2 regions of the Catonella sp. genome follow, and region 2 is predicted to be linked to the other one. Evidence: predicted binding sites of a transcription regulator. Region 2 holds the regulator's gene; the other holds the start of a gene.
What was found. The regulator NrdR, encoded in region 2, represses ribonucleotide reductase genes. The targets are predictions, from matches to a motif close to CACAANATNTTGTG.
Positions count from the first base shown of each region.

Region 1: a site for NrdR is predicted at 1,783-1,796, ahead of nrdD (anaerobic ribonucleoside-triphosphate reductase). Genes of this name have one in related genera too.

Region 1 covers NZ_DBHIEC010000004.1:109,680-113,109, forward strand. The annotation lists gene nrdD (anaerobic ribonucleoside-triphosphate reductase) at 1-1,681, opposite strand, end outside; gene tsaA (tRNA (N6-threonylcarbamoyladenosine(37)-N6)-methyltransferase TrmO) at 1,902-2,579, opposite strand; gene ACO6HM_RS03390 (MATE family efflux transporter) at 2,753-3,430, opposite strand, start outside.
Region 2 covers NZ_DBHIEC010000015.1:20,815-24,244, forward strand. The annotation lists gene ACO6HM_RS08750 (cell division protein FtsQ/DivIB) at 1-711, shown strand; gene ftsZ (cell division protein FtsZ) at 855-2,012, shown strand; gene nrdR (transcriptional regulator NrdR) at 2,039-2,485, shown strand; gene ACO6HM_RS08765 (putative ABC transporter permease) at 2,507-3,100, shown strand; gene ACO6HM_RS08770 (LacI family DNA-binding transcriptional regulator) at 3,164-3,430, opposite strand, start outside.

The DNA.
Region 1 (3,430 bases), on a different contig from region 2:
TTTCTTCCTTCTTCCACTTATTACAAGCCTCATTTAACTTCTCCATAACCTTAAGAGCAAATTCCTTACCCTCTGGGGAAGTATGGCTTGCATCCTTCATGTACTTTGTCATCTCATATAGACCTGCGTATCCCAAGGAAATGGTTGAATATCCATTGTAAAGTAGCTCATCTATCTTCTCTCCCTTAGCAAGTCTTGCTATGGCACCATTTTGCCAAAGAATAGGCGCAGAATCAGAAAGTGTGCCAAGAAGCCTGTCATGTCTTGCTCTAAGTGCTCTGTGGCAAAGCTCAAGACGCTCATCAAGGATTCTCCAAAAATCCGCTTCATTTTTCTTAGATGAGCAGGCAACGTCAACAAGGTTAATGGTTACAACACCCTGATTGAATCTTCCGTAGTATTTATGCTTTTTCTCATCGTAGTTCTTAGCCTTAGCTATATTGCCTACTTCCTCATCTGTAAATCTATCAGGTGTTAGGAAGGAACGGCAGCCCATACAAGGATAAACATCACCCTTTTCCCTGAGCATAATCTTCTCAGATATATAGTCAGGTACAAGGCGTTTAGCAGTACACTTTGCTGCAAGCTCAGTAAGATAATAATACTTACTGTCCTTACCTACGTTATCCTCTTCAAGTACATATATAAGCTTAGGGAAAGCAGGAGTAATCCATACTCCCTTCTCATTCTTAACCCCCTGCATACGCTGATTGAGCATTTCCTCTATCACAAGCGCAAGGTCGTCTCTGGTACGACCCTCAGGCACTTCATTCAAATACATAAATACAGTAATGAAAGGTGCCTGACCATTGGTTGTCATAAGGGTAATAACCTGATACTGTATAACCTGAACTCCTCGTCTAACTTCTTCACGTACTCTTAGCTCAGCAACCTTTTCAATCTTCTCAGTATCAAGCTCAACTCCCGCTACGGCAAATTCCTTTGCTACCTCCACACGGTACTTCTGTCTGCTTACATCTACAAAAGGTACGAGGTGGCTAAGTGTTATACTCTGTCCGCCATACTGGTTACTTGCTATCTGAGCAATAGCCTGAGTAGCAATATTGCAGGCTGTTGAGAAGCTTCTAGGTCTCTCAATCATAGTCTCAGATATAACTGTACCGTTTTGAAGCATATCTTCAAGATTTACAAGGCAGCAGTTATACATGTGCTGTGCAAAATAATCGCTGTCATGAAAATGTATAATACCTTCTTCGTGTGCCCTTACTATATCTTCAGGAAGTAAGAACCTTCTGGTAATATCCTTACTTACCTCACCTGCCATATAGTCTCTCTGAACACTGTTAACTGTAGGGTTTTTGTTGGAATTCTCCTGCTTAACCTCTTCGTTATCACATTCGATAAGGCTTAGAATCTGGTCATCTGTGGTATTAGCCTGACGAACCAACGCCCTCTTATATCTGTATGTAATGTACTTTCTGGCAACTTCATTCTTGCCGGTTTTCATAAGTTCATTCTCAACTAAATCCTGTATCTCTTCAACACTAAGAGCTCTGCTCATACTGGAGCACACATTAGTAACATTCTCTGTAATTGCAAGAACTTCTTCCTCCGTAAGTCTAAGGTTATCGTTAACCTCCTTGTTCGCCTTTCTTACAGCAACGGTAATTTTATTGCCGTCAAAGGTATTTTCCTGACCACTTCTTTTGATAATCTTCACGACTTCCACACTCCCTTAAATAATATTAAGTTCCAAATGCCCGTTACAGGCAGTTTCCCGCGGTTTTAAATACAAGTTATTGTTAAACAACAGTAGTATGATACAATATCTTGTGTCCACGACTACTATAATAATATATTCTACAGGAAAATGAAAGACCTTTTTAAAATATAATAACGACTAACAATTAATATAATTTTCTTATAGCTGTAGAATGAATTTATTCTACAGTAGTAGTTATTTTAAGTATTCTAAGCTTGTCTCCTATTACCTTAAACTTTACCTCATAAGAAGCAAACCTTAGGCCATATACCCTTGCTTCATCACTGTTTTGATATGATGGTCTTGGATCCTCAGCAAGGACATTTATCAAAGCCTCTCTTTTATCTTCGCTTACCTTATCAAGTTCTAAGTTATCTGCCTCAACTTGAAGCTTATGTGCTTTGGTAGTCTCTGTATATCCTGAAAAAGCGTCTGTATGACAGTCTGCATAAGGTAGATATGGCTTTATATCATATATCGGTGTTCCATCCAGTAAATCAGCACCTCCTACGGTAAGTACAGGACCAATCTCTGTCTCTTCAACTGATATCAGCCTTACACTTGATAGTCCTATTGGGTTAGGGCGGTATGGAGACCTAGTTGCAAAGACTCCCAAATGTTCATTCCTAGGCAGCCTCGGAGGTCTTACACTGGCCTTAAAGGTATCTGTAATAGTTTCAGAAAACTCCCATATAAGCCAGATATAGTTAAACCCACTTAGCCCCTTAAATGCATCTATATTTCTATATTCAGGCTCAAACACTATCTTAGCTGTTAGCTCATTTACAAGGCCGCTTTGCCTTGGAATCCCGAATTTATCCTTAAAGTCTGACTGTATCCTAGCTATTATCTTCATTAAACACCCTTAATTATCCAAATTATATTCTTATCTTTTCTAATCTTTCTTATCTTTCTTATCTTTCTTATCTTTCTTATCTATGCTTAATATTATTATACATACACCTCATGCCTACCTGTATCTTCTGCTTATCTGTTATCAAACTTACTTTGTATGCACATATTGTCTAGCTATATCTTTATTTTTGTCCATTTACCCTGTCTGAAGCGTATTTCCGAGAAAATGAACCTGCTGCACTGATCCCCGACTATACCAAACCATATACCAACTATCCCCATGCCTAGCACATAACCAAAAAAGTAAGATACAAATGTCCTTATTATGGTTACACTTATGGTAGAGGTTATTGCAGTATAAAGTGTATCTCCTGCTCCTCTTAGGGCACCTATGTAGACTACGCTTGGGATTTGGAAGATGATTGCAGCTATCAGCACGTGGCTTATGGTAATTCCAATATTTATTACTTCAGGATTGTCAAAGAACAATGAATATATGCCTTTACTGCCCAAAATGTAGACCACTGCAAGAACTGCGGCTATCATAATAGCAAACTTTCTACAGATAACTCCGTATTTTTTAGCCAGTTCAGGCTTTTCCTCGCCAAGACTCTTGCCAATTAATGCTACAACTGTAGACTGAATTCCGTCACCAAAGGAATATGATAGGCTTAAAAGATTCATAGTTACCTGATGAGCCGCCATCTGTGAAGTACCTTGGTGAGCCGCCATTATAGCAGTTGACATAAAGCCTACCCTCATAAGAAGCTGCTCTAGGAACACGCTATATCCAACTGAGGTTATGTTTTTAAGGCAGGCAAATGTAGGCCTTATCTTTTCCGCTATCATATA
Region 2 (3,430 bases):
ATGCGCAATAAGATAAAGGTGGCTCTTATCATCATTTTCTTTCTTATACTGGCAGCGGGTGGTCTTGTGATGGCTTCCGGACTTAAGGAAGTAAAGGTAAAGGGAAATATATACTATACAGATGACAAGCTTAAGGATGAATTAAAGAAGTACTATGTAAAAGGAAACACCATACTCACGTACTTGAGGCTTAAATATGATAAAAGCATAACGATTCCATTTGTGGATGAGATTGATGTGGACCTTACGGGGCTTCACAGTATAGTGATTGATACAACAGAAAAAGAGGTGGTAGGCTGTCTGCCTTTTATGGGAGAATTTATCTGCTTTGACAAGGATGGTATTATGGTAGGGAGCATTCCTAAAGAAAAGGACAATATACCGGTAGTTACAGGGATAATCTACGATACTGCCGTATTTAACAAGCCAATCGCAGCTAAAAATGCTGAAGTATTTGAATTGACATTGAATATCACGCAATTAATCAAGAAATACGGACTTGAGATAAACAGGATTGAGTTCGGAGACAATCTGTCAATAAAGTTATATGAAAAAGATGTGAAAATTTTGCTTGGCAGAAGAAAACATTTTGACGAACAGATATCAAATCTGGTTGAAATATTACCTAAAACTAAGGGTATGAAGGGAACTCTACACATGGAAGACTTCTCTGAGACCAATAAAAGGGTGATTTTTGAAGCAGATAAATAATAAAAATTGTAAAAAATAACTTGATTATTTTGAATATAATGTATATTATTAAGTGGGAAATTATATTTAATTTATTTCTCGAGTTATAGGTATAGGATATTGATTATTAGATAACTATGTAATAAGTGTAGGAGGAAGAGGCCTTGTTAGAGATAAAGGATGAGAGAGAATCAGGAGCTTGCAGGATAATTGTTGTTGGAGTTGGCGGTGCAGGAAATAACGCCGTTGACAGAATGATTAGTGAGGGAGTTGCGGGAGTTGAGTTTATCAGTGTTAATACTGATAAACAGCAGCTTATTTCCTGTACAGCACCTACCTGCATACAGATTGGTGAGAAGCTCACAAAGGGACTTGGAGCAGGAGCTAAGCCTGAGGTAGGCGAGAAGGCTGCTGAGGAGAGCAGAGAGGATCTTGCAGCTGCTCTTGAGGGAGCTGATATGGTATTTGTTACCTGCGGTATGGGTGGTGGCACCGGTACCGGAGCTGCACCTGTGGTTGCTGAGATTGCTAAGGATATGGGAATACTCACAGTCGGTGTAGTAACAAGGCCGTTTAGATTTGAAGGACCAAGAAGATCAAGAAATGCAGACAGCGGTATAGATAAGATGAGTGAAGTAGTAGATACTCTGATAGTGATTCAGAATGAGAAGCTTCTTGAGATTATGGATAGACGCACAACTCAGCCTGAGGCTTTTGCTAAGGCTGATGAGGTGCTTAGACAGGGTGTGCAGGGCATCACAGACCTCATTGCTGAGGATGCAGACGTAAGTCTTGACTTTGCCGATGTAAGTACTGTCATGAAGGATAAGGGACTCGCACACATAGGAATAGGAGTGGGAACCGGAGAGAACAGATGTCTTGAGGCTGTTAAGATAGCTGCTGAGAGCCCTCTGCTTGATATAAGTATAGCCGGAGCTACTGACATGATAGTTAATTTCTATGGTGATATCATTATGCAGGAAATCGCTGATGCAGTTGATCATCTTCAGGAAATGATAGGTGATGAGAGCGATGTTAATATTATCTACGGCTCAAAATATGATGATACTAACAAAGATCAGGTTACGGTTACTGTTATTGCAACAGGCTTAAGTGACGAGAGAACAGGAGCTGTAGATGTGGCTAAGAGACCTCTGCAGCCAAGAGGGGTAGCGGGAAGAACCAGTATTCCTTCTTCAACCAGACAGAGTTCAAGACCACAGCCTGCTGCTGAGAAGATAACAGCAGCAGAAAAGGTGACTAATGATTCCGGCAATTCAGATATTAAGATACCTGAATTTCTTATCAAGGGAAGAAAATAAGACGCTGTTTGGCTCGGAGGTAAGTGATGAAGTGTCCATTTTGTGGTAATGAAGATACAAGGGTGATAGATTCAAGACCTTCAGATGATAATTCTACTATTAGAAGAAGAAGGCAGTGTGATAAGTGCAACAAGAGATTTACCACTTATGAAAAGGTGGAGACTATACCTCTTGTTGTAATCAAGAAGGATATGACAAGGGAGACCTATGACAGGTCAAAGATAGAGTCAGGAGTGTTTAGATCCTGTCACAAGAGGCCTGTGCCTGTTGAAGATATCACTGCTTGCGTGGAAGATATAGAAAATGCCATCTTTAATAAAGGTGTTAAGGAGATTTCAAGCTCTGAAATAGGTGAAATAGTTATGGAGAGACTTAAAGCTCTTGATCAGGTTGCTTACGTGAGGTTCGCATCTGTATACAGGGAATTTAAGGATGTAAATACCTTTAAGGATGAGCTTGAGAAGTTATTATAACGAAAGGGTGAATGTTCGCAAATGTGGGAGAGAGAAATATTTGATACTGACCTTTACCATCTGGTTGGTGCATTTATTATCTATAGCATGTTAGGATGGCTGGTTGAGTCGATATATATGTCTTTTTGTAACAGGAAGATAACCAACAGAGGCTTTGGAAGAGGTCCATTCTGCCCTATTTACGGGGTCGGAGCAATGGTAGGCTACATCATTTTAAGCCCTCTTAAGGGGAATTACCTCGGTATCTATATAGCAGGTGCTGCATCCGCTACTTTATTTGAGTATATAGTCGGAGTGCTTATGATAAGATATCTTGGCGCACTTTGGTGGGATTATAATGATAAACCGTTTAATTATAAGGGGATTATCTGCCTTGAAAGTACGATTGCCTGGGGATTTTATGCTCTTGCTATAGTGTATTTTCTACAAAGTGCCGTATATGGACTTGTTGACCGTGTTCATAGAGAGATGGGAGTTTTTATTATAGGAGCCATACTACTCATTGTCTTTGTAGACTATGTGATGCAGTTTATGAAAGTATTCAACATAGATATTGAAGAACAGAAAGAAAAGATAGAAGAGAGAGTAAAAGCTTTTGCATCCAGATGGAGTTAAATATAAGCTAACTAAAGGGCTATACAGTGGATATGCTGTATAGCCCTTTTCCAGATAGCTCATCTAATTAGGAAAAATAGAACTAAAGTAGGATATTTCAGGATGTATGTACACTGTTTCATAAGGTGCAGCAGGATGCTCCATTCTGTAAAGTATCTGTAAAGCAAGCCTTCTGCCTAGTTGTCTCGTATTTACACTGGCTGTTGTGATCTTATCTGCAACATTGACATACTCCTTGCTTCCGTCAAAACCGGTAAGGAGTATAGGCTTATTAAAGCGCTTAGGGTTTTCTGAGATATACATGGCAATAAACTGTGCCACATAGTCACT